Regions from separate parts of the Fictibacillus sp. 23RED33 genome, predicted to be linked through region 2. Evidence: riboswitches for the same ligand, from Rfam matches in the RefSeq annotation. Region 2 holds a riboswitch; each other region holds the start of a gene.

Region 1 (8,089 bases), on a different contig from region 2:
TTATTGAGACGCTCGTATAGCGCTTGCGCGTCGTTGATCGCATCTTTTAAAGTGGTGCTCGCTGTTTTGAACTGGCTGATCATCTGATCTTTCACTTCACCTGGATTTTGTTTAACTTCCGTAATCATTTTGCTGGAGCTATCCTTCAACCCTACCGCAGTGTTCTTTACTTTTGACCGTGTATTATAATCAATCAAGGCAAGTGCCCCACCAACGATACCGCCAATTACGATTCCTGTTAGTAGCTTGCTTTTTTGCGGGTCTGCCACTCTCTCTCTTTGCGCTGTACCGTAAGCATCTTCAGGATACATGCCGTTTTCATATCCGTTTGTAGTGTTTACACTCTGTACCATTTTAAGTCCTCCTCGATTAATTTTTTTCGTAGTTAGGGGATTCCCTTTTCTCTAAAAGCTAAACGTTTGGGTAGGCTGTTTCAGGATATTTTCAGCTTTTACATAAAAGTTTCAGTTAGTCCTCATACTAATGAAAATCTGATGTGATTGGAGGGATTTCACTATGGGAAAAGACAGACAGGAAAAGAAGTTGCGTGAATCTGGCCGCGTTGAATCTGACCGTGATCAAGACTTAAAATATTCTGGTGCTACTAAGATGGAAGGTCCAGATGAAGCGCGTGCACGCAACCATCAAGATCAGTAATCAAAAATGGGAGCAGCTCATCAAAAAGTATGAGCTGCTTTATTATTGTTTCAGTGTCGGTATGAGTCGAAAATTCGATAAAAAAATTTATCCGTGAAATTAAAATGATTTACCGTGAAATTATGGAGCTTATCCATGAAATTAATTCACATTACCGAACTATGGTAAATAACTATCCTTATACGGCGCACACATAGCTATTATGTACTCTAGGAAAAGACACACTTCATAAAAAAGAGGACTCTACTTCTCCAAATGAAGTTCGTCCCCTTTTTTACTTCCATTTAATTGATCTTACGATGAAAAAAGCGATGGATCCTGTGATTCCTATGATAAAAATGGGGAGTACCCACACACTTAATCCTTCACTTGTTCCATTGGCGACTTCTGCACAGGCCCAAGTCATATAGACGAAAAAGATCAAGATTTCATTTTTCATTACATTGATCATCATGCGCGCATTTTTATACTGTCTTTCTACGTTTTCTTCCGTAAGATTAAAATAATTGTAGATGTGCGGAAATTTTTCTAACACGGTAAGCAGTAACCACGTCACCGCTCCCATCACGATTAAAATCCATAGGTTGTTCTTACTTCCCCAGCCATCTGGTTCTCCGGCTGCATTAAAGTGGGTTGGCACGGTGTTCGGAATAGCAGCCCACTGTGAGATCAAGCTCACTGTTCCTATTACCAATAAGGTGATTGATGCGATATCTAAAAAGTTTTCAAACCATGTTCTTTGTATGTTAAGTTTTGGTCGGCCTTCATACATATACTTTTCAACCTCCTCCCTCTATGCTATACGTTTTTTTTCGATGGAAAGTTTCGTCATGAATTGAATTGTAATCGGGGTAAAAGAAATCTATAGTTAAATTATCAGATATTTTAAGGAGGATCTTATGAAACTTGGTGCGTTTTCTGTAAGTTTAAGTGTAAAAGATATCCATCGTTCAAAAGCTTTTTATGAAAATTTAGGATTTGAATCGTTAGGTGGCAACATCGAGCATAACTGGTTGATCTTGAAGAATGAGGATACGGTTATCGGCTTGTTTCAAGGTATGTTTGAACAAAACATTTTGACTTTCAACCCTGGATGGAACCAAAATGCGGAAAATCTTGAAAATTTCACTGATATTCGAGAGCTTCAGAAACAGCTGAAAGAAAGAGGAATTTCGTTATCGACTGAAGCGGATGAAACGAGTGAGGGTCCTGCGAGTTTGACGATTGAAGATCCAGATGGAAACCTGATCCTGATCGACCAGCATAGATAATACATAAAACAACGTCCAGATCGCATGCGTGATCTGGACGTTTTATTTGTTAATCGTTTAGTATTCCCATCGCGATAATAAACCAGTTGGCTCCGTTTTTGCTTCCGATTTGGAAGAATAGCGCAATGATCTCTTCTTTTGAAAAATGTTTCGTGAGTCGGTTGTATAATTCATCTGGCAGTTGTCCGTGATAAGCCATGATGTGATCAGCGAGTTCGAGAGCTAGACTTTCACGTTCTGATAGTTCTGCGTTTCCTTGCTTCATCGCTGTTTTTCGTGAGGACTCATCCAGAGTCCCGTAGTCCATGCTTTGTCAGTAGTCGCACCCATTGTTTGAGGCCGCTCGTAAGCGGAGCATCTCCATAAGTTCAGGCTCTAGTATGTCGTTCAGCGCTTTTTCCATCTGCTGAAAAGCATCTAGAATATCTGGTGCGTTAGCAAGGGATTTCTTAAAGGGTGTTCCTTCCACATCTACTTCTGGTAAACGTGCCATTTGTATTCCTCCTCCTCAAATAAAAAATTTCTTTTTTCTTTCCCTCTTACCTTACACCATTCTTCAAAGTAGTCCTATGTTTCTGTTTAAGGGGTTGAGACTGAATGCGCTTTCTGTCGAATTTGAGTCTTATCACCTACCCACTTTATATTTTAAGATAATGAATAGGTCATGCGAACCTAAACGCTCTTGTAGTAATATCTTCTCTGTGATTGTAGTCTTTTGGTAAATAATCATTATTTTCGAATAGTATTAAAGGGTTTTGTTGAAAATTGTTGAATTCCTTACCATCGGAGCCAAGCTTGCTTGGTAAATACAACAGAGGAGTGATTTTTATGTTAAAGCGTTTCGTGGCGACTGCCGCAACATTACCACTACTTGTTTCATTAGCATTGCCAGCATCTGCTGCAAATTCGGAGGTGTCGAAAGCTTCGTTTACACCTGCTGCAACGAAAGCTGCTTCACAAGAAATTATTGTTCATTTTAAAGATTCTGTTTCAGCAGCAGCTAATACTAAAAACAAAGTTTCACAACTTGGCGGTAAAGTAGTTGAGGTTACAAAAGACTTTACAGTCGTGAAAGTAGACGGCAGTGTGGCAGATGCGATCAAGAACTATGAAAATCTTGACTCTGTTGAGTATGCGGAACCTAACTTAACGTTCCATGCAAGCTATGTACCAAACGATCCTGCTTATCAAAGTCAGCAATATGCGCCACAAAAAGTAGGAGCTGAGCAAGCTTGGGATACTACGCAGAGCTCTTCCTCTGTAAAAATTGCAGTAATTGACACAGGCGTTGACTATAACCACCCAGACCTTGCTGGAAAAGTCATTAAAGGTGCCGACTATGTAGATGACGATAACGATCCATTGGATGAAAACGAGCACGGTACACACGTTGCGGGTATCGCGGCTGCGAACACAAATAACGGTGTGGGAATCGCGGGTCTTGCTCCAAAAGCTTCTATTCTAGCAGTTCGTGTTCTTGATGCGAACGGCAGTGGATCACTCGATGACGTCGCTCAAGGCATTCGTTACGCAGCTGATCAAGGTGCGCAAGTTATCAATTTAAGTCTTGGTGGAGCAGGCGGCACACAGACTCTTCAATCCGCAGTTGATTATGCATGGGGCAAAGGTTCTGTAGTCATTGCTGCTGCAGGAAATGAGGGTGTATCTTCTCCTAGCTACCCTGCTTATTATACGAACGCGATTGCAGTTGCGGCTACCGATCAAAACGACCGTAAAGCTTCATTCTCAAACTTCGGTACGTGGGTTGATATCGCAGCGCCAGGTGTTAACATCTATTCAACAACACCAAATAACCAGTATGCGAGTTTCTCAGGAACGTCTATGGCATCACCAGTTGTTGCGGGTGTAGCAGGACTTCTTGCGGCTCAAGGTAAGAGTGCTTCTCAAATCCGTGCAGCGCTTGAAAACACAGCTGATCCTGTATCCGGAACAGGCAGCCAGTTCCAAAACGGACGCGTAAATGCAGCGGCGGCTGTTCAGCAGTAATTGATATAAATAAAAATGTTCCCAAACCTCTGGAAGTTAGTGTTTATAACTTCTGGAGGTTTTTTATTTTCCTTTTTTCATAGATGCTGTTAACGACTGTTATCCACACTTAACAACTAAATTGCATTTGTTAAAACTCCCTTCTTCATGAAGACAATTTCTGTAGAGTTAATGCATTTTTGTTCATTTGCTTCTTCGAGAAGTTGATTGGAGTGTAAGGTGCGAGACTCCTGCGGGACAGGTGGGCAGGTGAGACACTTAAGAGTGAAACGAACAAATGTGGCTCACCGCCTGCCCCGCGGAAAGCGAGCAACCTGGAGCGGAAATCAACCTCTATCTTAAACATCGATGAATACGAAAACAGCTTTCATGAAAAACTGTTAACAGAAACATCTGTAAGATGCGGAGGATTTCAGCTATGTTTGGTCTTGGTAAAGGTAAGCAAAAGAAAAAAACGTCTCAAGGTTCTGGCAAGAGTGAGTCGACTGAATCAGAAAAAAGGCAGAGTGAAAAGGAAGCCGAAGAAAAAATCGTCTACTTTTTCTTGATCAGTACAGCGGTTTTTGGCGTTGTCGTTCTGTATCTAGGCATTTCTCGCGAGATGTCTTTTGTGGCTGATCTCATTTCAAGTTGATTTTTCATGTCCTGAATGTATAATAGTTGTAACTTACATATCGTTTTTAAGCCGATTAATCGGTCTCTTATTTCGAGCAGGCGGAGGGAATTAGCCCTATGAAGCCCGGCAACCACCTATTTTGTTAGGCACGGTGCTACATCTAACAGTTTTACAGACTGAAAGATAAGAGGATGTGAACACAACCACTCGTCCTCTTTTTTTATAAAAGATGGCGTTTTTTGTTTTTGCTACCTCAAATGGAATCAATCGTATTAAAGAAAGGGTGTTCATTTATGGACCTTAACAAAGCGGATCGCATTAAAAAGATGCGTGTCCCACAAGTCGATGAAAAACTAGGAAACCGCTTGCCTCCTGGGCAGGTTGAAACAAAAAAGTTCCCTATTCTTCATGAGGGGGAGGTTCCTGTTTACGATATGAAAAAATGGTCGTTATCTGTAGAAGGACTCGTAGGAAAACGTGTCGAATTTAGTTTTGAAGACATCATGAAGATGCCTCAAACGACAGTAGTACGAGATATTCACTGTGTGACGAGATGGTCACGGTTCGACAATGCGTTTGAAGGTGTTAAATTTACGGACTTTTTAAAGCACTTTGATGTGGATCCAAAAGCAAAGTATGTGATGGTCCACGCTGATTACGATTATACGACGAATGTTCCTCTCCAAGATTTGTTGCGAGACGATGTCATTCTTGCGCACTCTTTTGACGGCAAGCCGTTAACGGAAAAGCATGGATTTCCGCTGCGTCTCATCGTTCCGCATCTTTATTTTTGGAAAAGTGCAAAGTGGATTCGTAAGTTCGAGTTCTTAGAAGAGGATCAGCCAGGCTTTTGGGAGCAAAACGGCTTTCATATGTATGGCGATCCGTTTAAAGAAGAACGATTTTCGAGCGATGAATTTGAGATGCCTGAAGATGAGTGGAAAAAGAAAGAGTATGATTGATCCCAAATGAAAAATTAGGGGGAAGTCCGTTTATTTTCTTCCCCTCAGCATTTTAATCTCATTTTTTAACGCTGTAATCTGATCTTGGATGTCTTTCATCTGAGCTTCTTGTTCTTGCTGGTCTTTTAGATCCTGCGCTTGATCGAGGTACACTTGTCTGAGAGCGATCGCTGCACTGAACGTAGCTAGAAAATCCCCCGCGGTCACAAGCGTTGAAGCGAGTAAGGCGAGTTCTGCAGCAAACGTGGTACCATCTTTATTATTTGCTAAATATTCTTCTTCTGCTTCTGCTAAAATGACGTCTACTACACGTTGATTCACATCATTCACTCCTAACACCTGAATTAGTAATACTATATGCGTTTGCCCTATTTGCGGTGCCCGATGTTATCCTTCATATCCCGATTTTCGAACACATAAAAATTCGGCTTTTTTCGTGAATTGTTCTTAATGTATAGGCATTTTGTCCGATATTATCCTTACTAGGGAGGTTTGGCGATGGAACAATGGCTGTCTTTTCGTATTCCGTTCGATATCATTTCCATTTACATCTTACTTGCCGCGATTATTGTGGTCGGCATATTTTCAAGCGTACTTCGAACAGCCTTACCAGAATGGTCTGTCAGGATCTTTAGCTACACGGGGTTTGTTGGAGTAATCTTTGCTTGGCTGAAGCTATTGGAGTATTGATACATACATAAAAAACGCCTTGGGGTGAGCTGACCCAGGCGTTTTGGCGTTTTATAAAGATTTGAAAAGTAGCTTACGAAGTACGGGCATCAGATAGTCGACAAGCTCTGAAGCACTTGGCACAACTACATTTTGCGGACCATAGATATTCTGCATCAACTTCTCTTCTTCCTCTGTGATCTCTCCGTTTGCGATGAACATACCAATCGTTTCGATCCCAAGCTTTCTTGTACGAGTAACCGCTTCGTGTGTATCGAGTACGCCATGCGATTCATAATCGAAAGCCGCTGGTTCACCGTCTGAGAAAACGAGCAGAATCTTTTGCTGCTCTGGTCGTTTTGCCAGCTCTTCTCCCATACGTCGGATGGAATATCCGTCACGGTTATCTTCTTGTGGTTCGAGCTGTATGATCGGCGCTCCCGATTGATGCAGAGAGTTACGATAGGAGATCACTTCATGAAAATAATTCGGTTGATCGTTATTTGAAGCATCTGCTGCATCTTCCCAAAAGCCAACTACAGAATGTGGAATCCGAAGAGCTTTTAACGTTTCATGAAAAAGCACGATCCCCTTTTGCGTTTCTTCCATCTTGTTGAACATAGACGCTGAACAGTCGACGAGGAGCGTGAATGTCGTATCGAGTTCTTGTGGAGATTCCTGCTTTTTCCGGAAAAGCCTTGGATTCTTATCGGTTACGAGTCTCGTAAGCTTCTTTCCAAGTCTTCCAAAGTGCAGATCTTCTCTTGGTGCTGTTCGTTTGTGCTCCATCGTTTTTAAAAAGTTTTGTTTCAGCTGCGAAACGAACGGCGCGATCTCTTGGTTATATTCGTCGTATTGAGCAATCTCGTCGAGGGTTGCCGGTTTTGCTGGCACAAAATGCTCGGTGACATTTTTGTTCACTTCTCCGTACGGGAAGTGGTTTGCAGAGTCAGAACCATTTTGGTTGTTGTCGGTTTCGGCTTCATGCTCGTTTTGAGTGTCGAAGTCGTTGTTGTCTGTACTTTTAGCGCTCGTTTGAACCGATCCGAACACCGCGTCACCACTTTCTGCTTCCCTCGCACCTTCTCCTAACAAATCTGTGTTTGTTCCCTGATCAAGGTCCATTTGTAAAAACGAATCCTGCGGGTCAGATGTTTCATCATGCCAAGAGGAATGAGACTCTTTTTCTTTGTCGTCTTTATCCTTGTCTGAATCTTCATCCTTAGTGATCGTTTTCTTCGTTTTCGTTTCGTTGTTTCGTGTAAGGTCGTCAAAGTTTTGATCGGTCTCACTATTTGTTTGGCTTTTTTGCGACGGGTCACTGAAACTACGGTATGCAGTTTTCATATCGTTTAAGTTTGTGTGTTTTTGTATGATTGCTGCCATCTCTGTGATGATCGCAGCGATATCTTCAGTCGATTTAGCCGTTGTAAGTTTGGTTAAATGAGAGCGCAGTTCTTGATAGAGTTTCTGCGTCTCTTCTGGTACGGCCACAAACCGTTTGTTCGCCAAAAGGATAATATGGCAAAAAAGCGCATCAAGCGTACGCTTTTGCTGAATATGCTTTCGGTACTCACGGTTGTAATGAACCTGGAACGTTTCTTTTCGGAGCTTGAATGCATGCGTCATCCCCGGTCGGTTCTTCACGCAGATCTGTTCTAATCGATAATCTTCTGCAAAAAGAAGGACTTGCTTGAGAAATTCACGGTGCGGATGAGATTTCAATTGCTTCAAGGTATCCCAGATCACATGGTCGTCCGTGTGAAACTGAGTACCATAGCTGCGCAAATAAACATCCGATTTCCAGCCTTCAAGCTGAATTTCGCGCGGGTACGGGTTCCAGAACTGGCTGACGTGTGTGACGCCGCTGTTTCGTTCTAGGTACGAGTGATACGAGAACGAAACGT
Region 2 (8,089 bases):
CTTCATTTGAAGAGGTTCAAGAAACAGAGGGCAAACAATATTATGCAATGAAAAGCCTGCCACTCTTTCTATATCCGGAGTGCAGGCTTGCCATACCTCAGTTTAAAGCCTTGAACGATGAACTGAATACATTTAAACCTGATCTCCTCCATATTGCGACTCCTTTTAATATTGGCCTGTTCGGAATGAGATACGGTAAAAAAGAAAGCATTCCCATGGTTGCCTCCTATCATACTCATTTTGACCGCTACCTTGCTTACTACCATCTAGATTTCTTATCCCCCTTGCTCTGGCGTTATCTGCAATGGTTTCATAAACCTTTTGAAAAGATCTTTGTTCCAAGTGAAGAAACACGGAAGATTTTATACACAAAAAGCTTTACTTCTATTGAAATATGGTCCAGAGGAGTTGACTGTATGATGTTCACACCTCAAAATCGAGATTTCCATGTTCGTGAAGAATATAAGATTACACAGAAGTATATCTTCTTGTTCGTGGGAAGACTAGCACCTGAAAAGGATCTAAACATCCTCAAAGAAATGATAGATAAGCTGCCATCCCCTTTGAGCGAGAATGTTCATTGGCTGATTGTGGGTGACGGACCAAGTCGCCGTGATGTCGAACAGTGGGAAACTGAATATGGCAATGTAACATGTGCAGGCTATCTATCTGGAGAAGATCTTGCGCGGGTTTATGCTTCAGCCGACCTTTTCGTCTTCCCTTCTTCTACAGAGACGTTCGGCAATGTTGTTTTAGAAGCAGCTGCCTCTGGGTTACCTGCTATCGTGTCTGATTCTGGCGGAGTAGCTGAAATTGTTCAAGACGGTGTAACGGGTAGAATCTGCAAAGCTAGAGAAGCGGACTCATTCATACAAAATATCGTTTCTATTATGGAAGATCCTATGCTCTTAGGCTCTATGAAACGAAAAGCAAGAAATTATGCGATGACTCAATCTTGGTCAGCTATTTTCGGGAACCTTTTAATGCAGTATGAAGAAGTTATTTATACGAAGAATAAAAATAAAACGATCATTGCGTAGCAGGTGAATAGGGTAATAGGATTTGAAAATATGAGGATAAAATAAACGTATCTTCCAAATGAACATTAGCGATTAAGATGTTCGTTTGGAAGATACACAAATTTTTTTTACGAGGTAATTACAATTATATCCACAGATAAAGAACATTTATCCGTAAAACTAGCGAATAATTCCGTACATAAAATTTTTTATCCGATTTTCGACATAGCCTTCTAAAATAACTAAAAAAACCAGACTCCCAAAAGGAAGTCTGGTTTAACATGTTATTAAATATTTGCTTGTTTCTTAAGCTCTGCAGCCTTATCTGTGTTCTCCCAAGGAAGGTTGATGTCAGTACGTCCAAAGTGGCCGTATGCAGCAGTTTGCTTGTAGATCGGACGGCGAAGATCAAGCATCTTAATGATTCCAGCCGGACGAAGGTCGAAGTTGTTGCGAACTAGTTCTACAAGAACTTCTTCAGAAACTTTACCTGTTTCAAACGTGTTTACAGCGATTGATACTGGTTGAGCAACACCAATTGCATAAGCAAGCTGAACTTCAACTTTGTCAGCAAGACCTGATGCTACGATGTTTTTAGCAACATAACGAGCAGCATAAGCAGCAGAACGGTCAACTTTAGTTGCGTCCTTACCAGAGAATGCACCACCACCGTGACGAGCATATCCACCGTATGTATCTACGATGATTTTACGGCCAGTAAGTCCAGCATCACCTTGTGGTCCGCCGATTACGAAACGGCCCGTTGGGTTGATGAAGTATTTTGTGTTCTCGTCGATCAGTTCAGCAGGAACAACCGGCGTGATTACTTTTTCTTTGATGTCTCTTTGAATTTCTTCAAGTGTGTTCTCAGGGTGATGCTGAGTAGAAATTACGATTGTGTCAATACGAACAGGTTTGTCGTTCTCATCATATTCAACAGTTACTTGAGTTTTTCCATCTGGACGCAAGTAAGGAATCTCTTCAGACTTACGAACCTCTGTAAGACGACGAGATAATTTATGAGCTAGTGAGATTGGTAGAGGCATAAGCTCTTCTGTCTCGTTACAAGCATATCCGAACATTAGACCTTGGTCACCTGCACCGATCGCTTCGATCTCAGCATCTGTCATAGAACCTTCTCTTGCTTCAAGAGCTTGGTCAACACCCATCGCGATATCAGCAGATTGCTCATCGATAGAAGTTAGTACTGCACATGTTTCAGAATCGAAACCATATTTGGCACGGTCATAACCGATTTCTTTAATTGTCTCACGTACAACTTTTGGGATATCTACATAAGTAGAAGTTGTGATCTCACCTGCAACAAGTACAAGACCTGTAGTTACAGATGTTTCACATGCTACACGAGCATTTGCATCATTAGCTAAAATTTCATCTAGAATCGCATCTGAGATTTGGTCACAGATTTTATCTGGATGGCCTTCTGTAACGGATTCTGATGTAAATAAACGACGACTAACTTTTTTGGACAAGTTAATATCCTCCCTTTAACTGCTTTTGAGTATGATACGGTACTTTATTCTTATCTATTTTACACAGTTTATGTTCTTAACCTGAAAAAGGCATAAAAAAAGCCCTTCCCTGTCTCACATACATTCACGAGGGAAAAGGTTTATAAAACCAAAATGCCTTCAACCTCTTATTGTCCAAGGTTATTTTCACCTTGCAGGTTAGCACCTTTTCATTTCCAGTAGCGTTATTATTGCCACTTTCATGTCGGTTGCTGGGTTTCATAGGGCCTGTCCCTCCACCTACTCAGAATAAGAGTAGCCGTTCTCGAAATATGATAGCGTAATGCTTCACCTCTGTCAATAGAAAACCCTATGAATAGCAATAAGTTTGGAGTATTATATTCTATAGAATGAAAGCGTTTTAAATAAGATGGATAATTCACAACTTTTTGTTCTTTTTTTCAGAAGTAAGAACTTTTTTGATGCACTTTCATAAAATAGTATACATTATTTAAATCAATGTGTTATACTAATTTTCGAATATATCACTCTAGGATAAAGGATGGTACTGTCTCATATGAATACATTGGAATTTACGACAACCTTAAACGATCTTGTGACCCGTGAAACAACTCACCAGAACTTACCTGTTCCGGTTTTAGTAGAAAAATCTCTTCAGCGCAACGAGGGCATCCTTACATCCACAGGAGCACTTCAAGCTACAACGGGGAAATACACAGGCCGTTCCCCTGAGGATAAATTTATCGTTGAAGATGCTTCCATTAAAGATTCAATCGATTGGGGAAAGGTAAATAAACCATTTTCACCAGAAAACTTTGATAAATTATACAAAAAAGTACTCCAATACTTAAGCAATAAAGAAGAACTATTCGTATTTAAAGGGTTTGCTGGTGCGGACCGCGAGTATCGCCTTCCTATCCAAGTAATTAACGAGTATGCATGGCATAACCTTTTTGCTCACCAAATGTTTGTGCGCCCGAACCACGATGAGCTAGGTTCTCATGAATCTCAATTCACAGTGATTTCAGCACCAGGATTTCAAGCTAATCCGGCTGAAGATGGAACTAACTCAGAAACATTTATTATCGTCTCTTTTGAAAAGAAAATTGTCCTTATCGGTGGTACTGAGTACGCAGGTGAAATCAAAAAATCTGTATTCTCTGTCATGAACTACATTCTTCCTGAAAAAGGCATCCTATCTATGCACTGCTCTGCCAACGTTGGGAATGAAGGAGATGTAGCTTTATTCTTCGGACTTTCTGGAACTGGTAAAACTACATTATCAGCTGATCCGAACCGTCGCTTAATCGGAGATGATGAGCATGGTTGGGCTAACACCGGTGTCTTCAATATCGAAGGTGGATGCTATGCTAAAACAATCGATCTTTCTAAAGAAAAAGAACCACAGATCTGGAATGCGATTCGTTTTGGAAGCGTTTTAGAGAATGTTATGATCGATCCCGTTACAAGAGAAGCGGATTATAAAGATTCTTCACTAACAGAAAACACACGTGCTGCTTATCCTGTTGATGCTATTCCTAATATTATTCAACCAAGTGTCGCAGGTCACCCGAATACAATCATCTTCTTAACTGCTGATGCATTCGGTGTACTGCCTCCGATCAGCAAACTTACTAAAGAACAAGCGATGTATCATTTCCTATCAGGATACACGAGCAAACTTGCAGGAACAGAAAGAGGCGTAACATCACCACAAGCTACTTTCTCAACTTGCTTTGGCGCTCCATTCCTGCCACTTCCTGCTACCGTTTATGCTGAGATGCTTGGCAAGAAAATTGATCAGCACAATGTTCAAGTTTACCTTGTTAACACAGGCTGGTCTGGTGGAGAGTACGGTATTGGAAGTCGTATGAACCTAGGTCATACACGTGCAATGGTGCAGGCTGCTCTAGAAGGCGAGCTTGCCTCAGTTGAAACAGTAGTAGATCCTATTTTTGGGCTTCATATCCCAACACATTGCCCTGGGGTACCGGACCAAGTTCTTCAACCGAAGAAAACATGGAGTGATCAAGACGCTTATGATGTGAAAGCGAAAGAACTTGCTGGTCAATTTAATGCGAACTTTGAAAAATTCAAGTCTGTTTCAGCTGAGATTTCTCAAGCTGGACCGCTCGTTTAATACACGGAATAATGACCTTCCATTCTAGCGATGGAAGGTTTTTTCATTTATGAAAAGGAGCTAAAATCTCATTCAGCTCCTTTTCCATGTCCTTTCATCCATGCGCATAAAGCATATGTAATCTTCCGGTTCTCTTTTGGAGGAAAATAATGGGTGTACTCCGGATAGATCCATGTTTCACATGGCTTTTTGAGTTCTTTTAATCTTTTTTCTATCTTAAGTGTGTGTTCGACCGTTACATTCTCATCCTTCATACCGTGAATGCAAAGTAAGGGTGTATCTAATTCTTCACAATAATTAAGCGGCGATCGCCATTCAAATTCTTCTGGATATTTCTCTGGTGTTCCTCCAATAACTCTCTTCATCATCCTGCGCAGATCCTCTCTCTCTGCATAGGTGATAGCCATATCAGTCACACCGCCCCATGTTACGACAGAACGTATCTCAGGATATTTCATTGCCGTAAACAAGGCCATAGGACCGCCACGAGAAAATCCGAACACATGAATGTCCTCTTCATCTACTTTTGGAAACTGCTTCAAAACTTCATAAGCTGCAAATGCATCTGTTCGATCTTCCCCAGCAAAATCTTCGTTGCCTTCCCCCCCTAGATTTCCACGATAATAGGGAGCCATCACAACAAATCCTTGTGAGGCAAACTGAATGATCCTAGCAATTCTGACCATGCCAACGGACTTGATTCCGCCCCTGAGATAAAGGAAACCCGGAAAAGGTCCTTTCCCTTCTGGTAATGCTGCTAGTCCTTTTATTTTTAACCCATCATTTAAATAAGTAACTACATACAAACGAATGGTAGGATGCGGAGAAGGAAATCGCTGCCACTCTATCATTTTTGCCTTTTTCATTCCTACACTCCTTTATTTTTGTGGGCAAACACACATTTGCACCAATCACATACATTATTACATAAAAGTCATGACTTCATTCCTATGTGCAGGAGGATCCAATATGAAATATTTCAAAAGAAAACTAATGCTACTTTTTACTTGTTTACTAGCTTTCTCCATGCTGCTGGCAGGGTGCAATACCTCAAGCCCTAAAAAAGATAAGATCAGAATCGCCGAAGTAACACGATCCATTTTTTACGCTCCACAATATGTTGCCATAGAAAAAGGCTTTTTTAAAGAAGAAGGTTTGGACGTTGAGCTGACTACGACCTGGGGCGGCGACAAAACGATGACGGCTCTTCTATCTGATGGAGCAGACGTAGCACTCGTTGGTTCTGAAACAACAATCTATGTACATGCACAAGAATCGACTGACCCTGTTATTAACTTTGCACAACTCACTCAGACAGACGGTACTTTCTTGGTTGCAAGGAAAAAGCCGGAATTCTTTTCGTGGGATCAATTAAAAGGCAGTACTTTCTTAGGTCAGCGTAAAGGTGGAATGCCACAGATGGCAGGTGAGTTTGGTATAAAGAAACACGGGATCGATCCTAAGAATGATCTAACAATGATTCAAAATATTGATTTTGCCAATATTGCAAACGCCTTTGCATCTGGAACTGGAGATTACGTTCAATTATTCGAGCCGCAAGCAAGTCTTTTTGAGCAAGAAGGAATTGGGCACATTGTCGCTTCGTTCGGTGCCGAGTCCGGGAAGATTCCTTATACAACATTCATGTCAAAACAAAGCTATATAAAAGAAAACAAAGAAACATTGGAGAAATTTACAAAAGGCTTATATAAAGCACAGTTATGGGTCGAGAACCATTCGGCAAAAGAGATCGCAAAAGTAATCGCACCATATTTTGAAGATACCCCTGTGGAACTTATTGAAACCGTTGTGGACCGATACAAGAATCAACACAGTTTCGCTCTTAACCCGATATTAGATGAAGAAGAGTGGAACAACTTACAGACTATTATGGATGAAGCGGGAGAACTTCCGAAGAAAGTGGATTATAACATTCTTGTTGATACTCAAATAGCTAAGAAAGCCATTAAATAAGAGAACTTACGTCTCTGCATAATGAGACAGCTACAAAAATGAGCTTCTTGTTGCATTTTTACACGAGAAGCTTTACTGATGATTTGCTGAGATTACAAATAAAAATTCAGGAGGGATCGTCGTGGCTTTATTACAACTAAAATCTGTCGGGCAAACTTACTTTTCAAAAACGTCTGCCACAACGGCCTTAGAAGATATTTCGCTTTCTGTACAAGAAGGCGAGTTTATATCCTTACTGGGACCAAGCGGGTGCGGTAAATCTACACTTCTATCTATGATCGCTGGTCTATTAACACCAACGGTCGGATCGGTAATGGTGAATAATCAACAAATTACTTCTCCGCACCCAAAAATCGGTTACATGCTACAGCAAGACTATCTATTTCCATGGAAAACGATCCAGGATAACATAACGCTTGGTTTAAAACTGAGGAATCAGCATTCCTTAGAAAACGTTCAATCCGCTATACGACTTCTTAAAGAGATCGGGCTTGATCATACATTAACAAAATTTCCTTCAGAGCTTTCTGGAGGTATGAGACAGAGGGTGGCGCTCGTTCGCACACTCGCTACACAGCCTAAGATTCTCTTGCTCGATGAGCCCTTCTCAGCACTCGATTACCAAACAAAGTTAAAGCTTGAAGATCTCGTATCCTCAACTCTAAAAGAACATGGAAAAACAGCTATCTTAGTTACACATGATATCGGTGAGGCCATCGCGATGAGTGATACTGTTATCCTGTTATCAACAAATCCTGGACGTATTTTCAGGACGTTTAAAATGCCAGAAACATTAAGAGATCTCCCTCCCTTTGAAGCTCGTCAGCATCCAGACTTTTCAGCAACCTTTCAGCAAATATGGGAGGAGTTGGAGCACATTGAACAAAACGATAAAGAGTAAGATTCACCACGAGTATCTTGAATCGATAAAAAAAGAAAATCGAAATATACGTCTTGTTCAACTATTTATTTTTATCAGCTTTTTCTTGTTATGGGAAGTTGCCTCTCTACGAGGTTGGATCAATCCTTTACTGTTTAGTTCACCAACGAAGATAGGGTCTCTTTTTATAGAAAAGGTTAGTGATGGATCACTTTATATTCACGTAATATTCACTCTAGGCGAGACCGTATTAGGATTTATATTAGGTACACTGCTTGGGACTTTACTTGCAGCCCTGCTTTGGTGGTCTCCATTTCTATCTAAAGTCCTTGATCCCTATCTTGTTGTTTTAAACGCCATGCCTAAAGTAGCGTTAGGGCCTATATTGATCGTTGCAATCGGCCCGAACTTCGGTTCAATCATCGCTATGGGAATTTTAATCTCGATCATCATAACGACCCTCGTCGTCTATACGGCGTTTCAAAATGTGGACCCTAACTATATTAAAGTGGTCCGATCTTTTGGAGGAAATAAAAAACAGTGCTTTAAGGAGGTAATCCTTCCAGCCTGTTTTCCGAATATC
Region 3 (8,089 bases), on a different contig from region 2:
AACTATTATCCTATTGACCGCGTGTTTCTTGCTGTATTTCCTGCAGCGATGCGATATGCAGGTCCTCGTGAAGCCATTTTTCATGCGATCGTCAGAAAAAATTACGGCTGCACACACTTTATCGTAGGTCGCGATCATGCTGGAGTAGGAAATTATTACGGAACGTATGAAGCACAAGAGATCTTTTCACAGTTTACAGAAGATGAGATCGGCATCCAAACGTTGTTTTTCGAACATAGCTTTTATTGCAATAAATGCGAAGGTATGGCTTCTTCGAAAACATGTCCACACCCAACGGAAGAACATGTCATCTTATCTGGAACTAAGGTAAGAGAGCTTCTTCGTAATGGAGAACTTCCACCTAGTACGTTCAGCCGAAAAGAAGTAGTAGAGGTATTAATAAATGGACTAAATCGAAATGATGCAAATCATAGAATAGGAGATTCAAATGAGCAAACCGCACAATATCATTTGGCACGATAGTTCAATTTCAAAAGAAGCTAGGCGAAAACAAAACAACCATTCAAGTTTTGTACTTTGGTTTACAGGTCTCTCAGGTTCTGGCAAATCAACTATCGCCAATGCGCTCGCAAAAGAACTTTACGAGAGAAACATTCGAAACTATGTATTGGATGGAGATAACATTCGTAATGGATTAAACCGCGATCTTTCATTCTCTGATGAAGATCGAAGTGAAAACATTCGACGCATTTCTGAAGTATCAAAGCTTTTTGTAGATAACGGAACAGTCGTACTTACAGCTTTTATCTCTCCCTTTATACAAGATCGGGAAATGGCGAAAAGAATCGTTTCAGAAGAGGAATTTATAGAAATTTTTGTTTCATGTCCGATTGAAGAATGTGAAAAAAGAGATCCAAAAGGTTTATATAGCAAAGCAAGAAAAGGTGAAATTCCTGACTTTACTGGAATTGATTCACCTTATGAAGAACCGATTTCACCAGATTTCACCATATATACTAACGAACAAAGCGTTTCTGAGATTGTAGAGAGCATCTTAAATCTTCTGGAAAAAAGGAAGCTGATTTAACTAAATAAAAAGGAGAATGAGAGAATGGCATATCAAAAGACGTGGGCAGAAAATCCGAAGATTAATAAGACCGAACAAAAAAAGCTCGTAAAAGACGGCTTAAAAATATTTGAAGATATTCCTTATTACGCAGAAAACGGCTTCTCCTCTATCCCGAAAGAAGAATGGGATAGTTTCAAGTGGGCAGGACTCTATCTGCAGCGTCCTAAAGAAGATGGCTATTTTATGATGAGAGTCAATGTTCCATCTGGCATTTTAAGTTATGAACAAGTAAAAGCATTGGCTCATATTTGCAAAGATTACGGAAGAGACGTATTCGATATCACGACACGACAGGCCATTCAATTTCACTGGCTGACGATTGAAGAGATTCCAGATATCTTTAATCGGTTAGAAGGAGTTGGGTTGTCGAGCGCGGGTGCATGCGGGGACATCACAAGAAACATCATGGGGAACCCAATCGCGGGCATCGATCCACACGAACTCTTCGATACCACTGAAATTGTAAAGGAAGTTTATGAGTTCTTTCAGCATAATGAAGATTTCTCTAATTTGCCGAGAAAATACAAAATGTCCATTAGTTCAAATGTAAACAATAGTGCTCATGCTGAGATCAACTGTGTGGCCTATACTCCAGCTTTTAAGGAAATTGAAGATAAAGAGATTCCTGGCTTTCACATAAAGATCGGCGGCGGTCTTTCATCTAGACCATTCTTAGCACAGCCCCTTGATGTGTTTATTGAACCGCATCAGGTAAAAGAAGTGTCGATCGCAATTACTACGATTTTCCGTGACTACGGTTATCGGGAAAAACGACACCTTGCACGTCTGAAATTCTTAATGGCCGATTGGGGACCAGATAAATTCAAAGAAAAGCTATTAGAATATACCGGACCGCTTCACTCTAAAGGAAGAGATGCTCTTAAAACTTGGAACGGTGGTTACTTCTATGGCGTTCATTCTCAAAAGCAAGACGGATTAAGTTATATCGGCTTTAACGTACCTGTTGGTCGACTTCATGCTGATGAAGTTTTAGAGCTTGCTGAAATTGCTAAGAAATACGGAAACGGTGAAATTCGAACGGTAAATTCTCAAAACTTAATTATTCCAAATGTGAAACACGAAAACGTCGACTTGCTTTTAAAAGAGAGCATTTTCAAACGTATTACTACTCAGCCTCTTTCATTTATAGGACATTCCGTCTCTTGTACAGGGATCGAGTACTGCAACTTAGCACTCGTTGAAACGAAAGAAAGGATGCGTAAAATCGCTGAGAACCTTGATCAAAAAATAACACTCGATGTTCCTGTTCGCATTCATATGGTTGGCTGCCCTAACTCATGCGGACAGCGTCAGATCGCAGATATTGGTCTTCAAGGTGTATTGTTAAAAACGAAAGAGAAAAAGATGGTTCAAGCCTTTGAGATTTATGTAGGAGGCACACTTGATGATGGCGGAAAGTTTAACGAAAAGCTTAAAGGAAAGTTTCATGCAGATTCACTTGACGAGGTACTTTTACGATTCCTTACTATATTTAAAGAAAAGAAACTTCCATCCGAAAGCTTTTTTGATTATATAGACCGTGTCGGGTTGGAACATCTTCAAATAGAACTGGACCGAATCGCAGAAGAGTTAGAAGAAAAAGTCTCATAAAAAGGGGGTCTTGCTATGTATTTATACCGTTTTGAAGTAATTTTGAAATCAGAGGTTATTCCTGTTGTGATAGCCGCTTCAACAGATGAACAGGCTTTTCAGTTGGTTGACATCGAGCTCGAAAAGTACTTTTTGAAACAGCCTGAAGTTGATGAGATCTCTCTTTATGAAAAGAAACGAATTCGTACGGGGAACGGCTTTGTGCTCTATGAACGTGAAACGATTTTAAATCCTTAAGGAGTGATGATGATGGGAAAAGTGTATCTTGTCGGAGCTGGTCCGGGAGATCCAGGGTTGATAACCGTAAAAGGTCTGCGTTGTATTCAGGAAGCGGATGTCATTTTATATGATCGATTAGTGAACAAAGAATTGCTCTCTTATGCAAAACCTGAATGCGATTTAATTTATTGCGGTAAACTGCCAAACTACCATTTCATGAAGCAAGAGACGATCAACAGTTTCTTAGTTAAACACGCTCAGAAAGGAAAAGTAGTAACTCGCCTAAAAGGTGGCGACCCCTTCGTGTTTGGAAGAGGAGGAGAAGAAGCAGAAACACTTGCCAAAAGCCGCATACCGTTTGAGGTCATTCCAGGGATAACATCAGGGATTGCAGCACCCGCTTATGCGGGTATTCCTGTTACGCATCGAAACATGGCTTCAAGCTATGCGGTCGTCACAGGTCATCGTAAAAAAGGCGAAGAAGATGAACTGAAATGGGAAAGTCTAGCGAACGGTATTGATACATTAGCAATCTATATGGGAGTGGGCAACCTAGGTTATATTTGTGAACAGTTAACAAAAAACGGAAAAAGTAAAGAAACACCGGTTGCTCTCGTTCAATGGGGTTCCTTAGAAAGTCAACGAACCGTTACAGGTACACTCGATACGATTGAGGATATTGTGGTTAGAGAACATATTGAAAATCCTAGTATGATCATTGTTGGTGAGGTCGTTCGTCTTCGCAGTGAACTGAAATGGTTTGAACAGCTGAACGATGAACGGAATAAGCTTGCTGACGTAAGAGAGGCTTTATAAGTGAAGGCATTGCTCTTTATCTGTCACGGTACAAGACTGGAAAAAGGACGTATGGAAGCAGAAGAATTTGTGAGACTGTGTATGGCACAAATTGATGTGCCCATTAAGGAGATTTGTTTTCTAGAGCTTAGTGAACCCTCTATCACTCAAGGTTTTGAAACCTGTATAGAAAAAAGAGCTACAAGCATCTCTGTCATTCCTGTGTTCTTATTAAGTGCGAACCATATAAAAATAGACATACCGAATGAGCTTCAGCAACTGCAGACTACTTATCCAGAAGTTGAAGTGAATTACGGACGTCCTTTCGGTGTACATCAAGCCATTTCACATTTGTTATGGGAGAAGATCATTAAAAGCGCGGTTACGTTAAGAAAAAATTCACATATCCTTCTAGTGGGCAGAGGTAGCACCGATCTAGATGTAAAGCGGGACCTAGAAGCAATAGCATCTAACGTTCAAGATCATTATGGAATTCCTAGTATTCAAGTTTGTTTTTTAACTGGTTCAGAACCAAGTTTTGAAGAAGCACTTTGGAGTAGCAGTGAATTATATGAGCAAGTTATCGTGGTGCCTTACCTTCTATTTTCAGGACTATTAATAAATGGAATAAAACATACGATAATTCGCTATCAGCAGCAAACCACACAAAACGTAACTCTTTGTGAGACGCTTGGCTACCATCCTATCCTTAAAGACGTTTTACTCACACGAATACATGAAACACTTGAAACAAAGAAGTATGCATGTTCTTAAAAAGAGAGGAATGCTATGTATCCTATTCACATAAATTTGTCTGGTAGAACGGTTGTAGTAGCTGGCGGTGGTCTAGTAGCACATCGTAAAATTAATGATCTATTGAATGAAGAGGCAAAAATTACAGTAATCAGCCCAGCAGCTCTTAATGAAATTCAAGAATTGCATGCTGAACGAAAGCTGACTTGGATCGAAAGAGAAGTGGAACGTGCTGATTTGGAAGAAGCGTTTCTAATCATTGCTGCAACCAATAGTAAAGAGATTAATTCTTGGATTGCAGAACAAACAAGTTCGAAACAGCTTGTGAATGTTGTTGACCAACCAGACCTGGGCAACTTTATTGTTCCTAGTGTCGTAAAGAGAGGGAAACTCATTTTATCAGTTTCTACTTCTGGAGCTAGTCCAAGTTTATCTAAATCGATAAAAAAAGAGCTTCAACAAAAATACAGTGAAGACTATGAAACGTATTTAAATTTTTTATTTCAATGCAGATCGATCATTAAGAAGGAATATCCGGAAAAAAATCGAAAAGACTTATTAACAAAGCTAACAGATCGGTCCTTTTTATATAACGAAGAAAAGCAACGCGCGTATAAACAGGAATTATTAAAGAAAATAGATCGCAATTTAGTAAACGAACCAATAAATGAATAAATCCTTATCAAGAGAGGTAGAGGGAGCGGCCCTATGAAACCTCAGCAACCAGCAGCTACTAGCTGAAAAGGTGCTAATTCCTGCAAGTTCGGTTTGTTGAACTTGTAAAGATAAGAAGACCCCGACGCTCAAAAAGTCTTCTTTAATAGAAGGCTTTTTATTTTTTATATAGGAGGCAGTCATGAGTTTAATCACAGACTTAAAACAAAACAAGATATTAATCGGTGATGGGGCGATGGGAACCCTTCTGTATTCGTACGGATCCGACTTTTGTTACGAAGAGTTAAATCTTTCTCAAGAAGAGCAGATCTATAATATCCATCGTGCTTATTTAGATGCAGGTGCTGATATCATTCAAACCAATACGTATGCAGCGAACTATTCAAAGCTCGAACGCTATGGGCTTCAAGATCACGTAAAAGAGATTAATAAAGCGGCTGTTCAGATCGCCAGAAAAGCTGCTCATAAAGAATATGTTGTAGGTACGATCGGTGGCATACGCGGTATAAAACCAAATAGCATTTCTCTTGATGAGATCAAGCGCAGTTTTCGCGAGCAGCTGTATTGTTTGTTGATGGAGAATGTAGATGGCATCCAATTAGAAACCTATTATGACCTAGAAGAACTAGAAACGGTTTTAAAGATTGCTAGAAAAGAAACATCACTTCCGATTATTGCTCAAGTGTCATTACAGGAGGTCGGCTTTATGCAGGACCGCACTCCCATTTCAGAAGCTTTGACCTCTTTAGAGAACATTGGTGCTGATGTTGTGGGATTAAACTGTCGTCTAGGGCCGTATCACATGCTGATGACGCTTGAGGAAGTTGCATTACCGGATCAGGCAATTCTTTCAGCGTTTCCTAATGCATCGCTTCCTTCTTATACAGATGGCCGTTTTAATTATGAGGGGGATGCTGACTATTTTAAAGAATGTGCCCATTTGTTCAGGCAGCAAGGAGTTCGTCTATTAGGAGGATGCTGTGGTACGACACCTGCTCATATACATGCCTTCTCTAGTGAACTAAAAAACTTAGCACCTGTAACAGAAAAAGAAGTGAAACAAAGAAAACGAAAGATTGTGATTCAATCAGCATCAAAATCTAACTATGTACCTCTAAGTGAAGAAGTAAAGAAAAGGCAATCCATAATTGTTGAATTAGATCCACCACGTAAATTAGATACGTCACGTTTTATGGAAGGAGCAAAGGCGTTAAAAAAAGCGGGAATCGACGCACTTACCCTCGCTGATAATTCACTTGCATCACCACGTGTTTGTAACGCTGCATTAGGGTCGATTGTCCAATCCCAACTTAATCTTCGCCCGCTCGTTCATATTACGTGTCGCGATAGAAATTTAATCGGTCTTCAGTCTCATTTAATGGGGCTTCACACGCAGGGCATTCATGAAATACTCGCTGTAACGGGAGATCCTGCAAGCGTCGGAGATTTCCCAGGTGCGTCTTCTGTATATGATGTCACGTCATTTGAACTGATCAAGCTCATCAAACAGTTTAATGAAGGATTATCTCTATCAGGAAAAGAGCTTGGAGAAAAAACATCTTTCACTGTAGGAGCTGCTTTTAACCCTAACATCCGATCCATCGATAAAGCCGTTGAGCGGTTAGAGAAGAAAATTGCATACGGTGCAGACTACTTTATCAGCCAGCCTGTATTTTCAGAGCAAAGACTTATTGAAACGTATGAGGCAACAAAACATATTGATAAACCGATCTATATTGGAATCATGCCTTTAACCTCTTCCCGCAACGCAGAGTTTCTTCATCATGAAGTTCCCGGCATCAAACTATCGAACGCTGTGCGTGACCGCATGGGTAAGTATACAGATGATCCAAAACAAGCGTGCGAAGAAGGCTTATCAATTGCGAAGTCGTTATTAGACACAGCTATGGAACTCTTTAACGGCATCTACTTGATCACACCATTTATGCGTTACGAACTAACCGTTGAATTAGCACGATATACACGAGCGAACTCTCCATCACTTTTATCCAGGAGGTCACAGAATGCCTAAGTCATCAATAGAAAAACAGCTAAAATCAAAGATTTTAATCATGGATGGCGCGATGGGAACGATGCTTCAAGAAGCCAATCTCACTCCAGAAGATTTTGGCGGTGAAGCGTATGACGGTTGTAATGAGTATTTAAATGTAACGGCACCCCATGTTATCGAATCCATTCATTATAAATATCTTGAGGCGGGCGCTGATATCATTGAAACGAATACATTCGGCGGCACGAATCTTGTACTGGATGAATACGAACTAGGATATAGAGCATATGAGATCAATAAGCTTGGAGCAGAAATTGCAAGAAAAGCAGCTGATGCTGTTTCAACAGAACACTGGCCACGTTTTGTTGCGGGCTCACTCGGACCAACGACAAAAACGCTCAGTGTTACGGGCGGAACGACGTTTGATTCGTTAAGAAATGCTTATGCTGAACAAGCACGAGGATTGATTGACGGAGGTGCAGATTTTCTTATCTTAGAGACAAGCCAAGATATGCTAAATGTAAAAGCTGGCTTTCTAGGAATTGAGCAAGCTATTGAACAAACGGGAAAAAGAATCCCGCTCATGGTTTCTGGAACGATCGAGCCAATGGGAACCACACTTGCGGGTCAGTCAATTGAGGCTTTTTATATATCGTTAAAACACATGAATCCTCTTGCCGTTGGGTTGAACTGCGCAACAGGACCTGAATTCATGCAGGATCACATTCGCTCTCTATCAAGTCTGTCTACATCAGCAGTGAGCTGTTATCCGAATGCAGGACTACCAGATGAAGAAGGAAATTATCATGAAACACCAGACTCATTGGCTACTAAACTATCTGGGTTTGCAGAAAAAGGATGGCTGAATGTGGTGGGTGGTTGCTGCGGTACGACACCTGCTCATATTAAAGCATTATCAAAAGCTATGAAGAACT

The links. Region 2 has a riboswitch for S-adenosylmethionine ahead of metK (methionine adenosyltransferase). Riboswitches for the same ligand answer to the same signal wherever they lie in the genome.
Region 1: it holds a riboswitch for S-adenosylmethionine, as region 2 does, so the genes downstream of both, IHV09_RS08455 (sulfite oxidase-like oxidoreductase) here and metK (methionine adenosyltransferase) in region 2, are expected to answer to the same signal.
Region 3: it holds a riboswitch for S-adenosylmethionine, as region 2 does, so the genes downstream of both, IHV09_RS07280 (bifunctional homocysteine S-methyltransferase/methylenetetrahydrofolate reductase) here and metK (methionine adenosyltransferase) in region 2, are expected to answer to the same signal.

What each region holds. Positions count from the first base shown of each region.
Region 1 covers NZ_JACZDX010000002.1:1,227-9,315, reverse strand. The annotation lists gene IHV09_RS08495 (hypothetical protein) at 1-353, opposite strand, end outside; gene IHV09_RS08490 (YpzI family protein) at 517-657, shown strand; gene IHV09_RS08485 (DUF1648 domain-containing protein) at 932-1,429, opposite strand; gene IHV09_RS08480 (VOC family protein) at 1,557-1,928, shown strand; gene IHV09_RS08475 (carboxymuconolactone decarboxylase family protein) at 1,978-2,193, opposite strand; gene IHV09_RS08470 (hypothetical protein) at 2,242-2,421, opposite strand; gene IHV09_RS08465 (S8 family peptidase) at 2,757-3,935, shown strand; gene IHV09_RS08460 (hypothetical protein) at 4,354-4,569, shown strand; SAM riboswitch class I at 4,634-4,741, shown strand; gene IHV09_RS08455 (sulfite oxidase-like oxidoreductase) at 4,845-5,513, shown strand; gene IHV09_RS08450 (hypothetical protein) at 5,544-5,834, opposite strand; gene IHV09_RS08445 (hypothetical protein) at 6,012-6,203, shown strand; gene IHV09_RS08440 (vWA domain-containing protein) at 6,255-8,089, opposite strand, start outside.
Region 2 covers NZ_JACZDX010000010.1:24,731-32,819, forward strand. The annotation lists gene IHV09_RS20200 (glycosyltransferase family 4 protein) at 1-1,040, shown strand, start outside; gene metK (methionine adenosyltransferase) at 1,307-2,512, opposite strand; SAM riboswitch class I at 2,677-2,807, opposite strand; gene pckA (phosphoenolpyruvate carboxykinase (ATP)) at 3,069-4,652, shown strand; gene IHV09_RS20215 (alpha/beta hydrolase family protein) at 4,721-5,518, opposite strand; gene IHV09_RS20220 (ABC transporter substrate-binding protein) at 5,679-6,626, shown strand; gene IHV09_RS20225 (ABC transporter ATP-binding protein) at 6,748-7,527, shown strand; gene IHV09_RS20230 (ABC transporter permease) at 7,505-8,089, shown strand, end outside.
Region 3 covers NZ_JACZDX010000001.1:1,408,104-1,416,192, reverse strand. The annotation lists gene sat (sulfate adenylyltransferase) at 1-483, shown strand, start outside; gene cysC (adenylyl-sulfate kinase) at 449-1,048, shown strand; gene IHV09_RS07305 (nitrite/sulfite reductase) at 1,073-2,701, shown strand; gene IHV09_RS07300 (DUF3906 family protein) at 2,717-2,938, shown strand; gene cobA (uroporphyrinogen-III C-methyltransferase) at 2,951-3,736, shown strand; gene IHV09_RS07290 (sirohydrochlorin chelatase) at 3,737-4,489, shown strand; gene IHV09_RS07285 (NAD(P)-binding protein) at 4,505-5,143, shown strand; SAM riboswitch class I at 5,145-5,260, shown strand; gene IHV09_RS07280 (bifunctional homocysteine S-methyltransferase/methylenetetrahydrofolate reductase) at 5,325-7,175, shown strand; gene metH (methionine synthase) at 7,168-8,089, shown strand, end outside.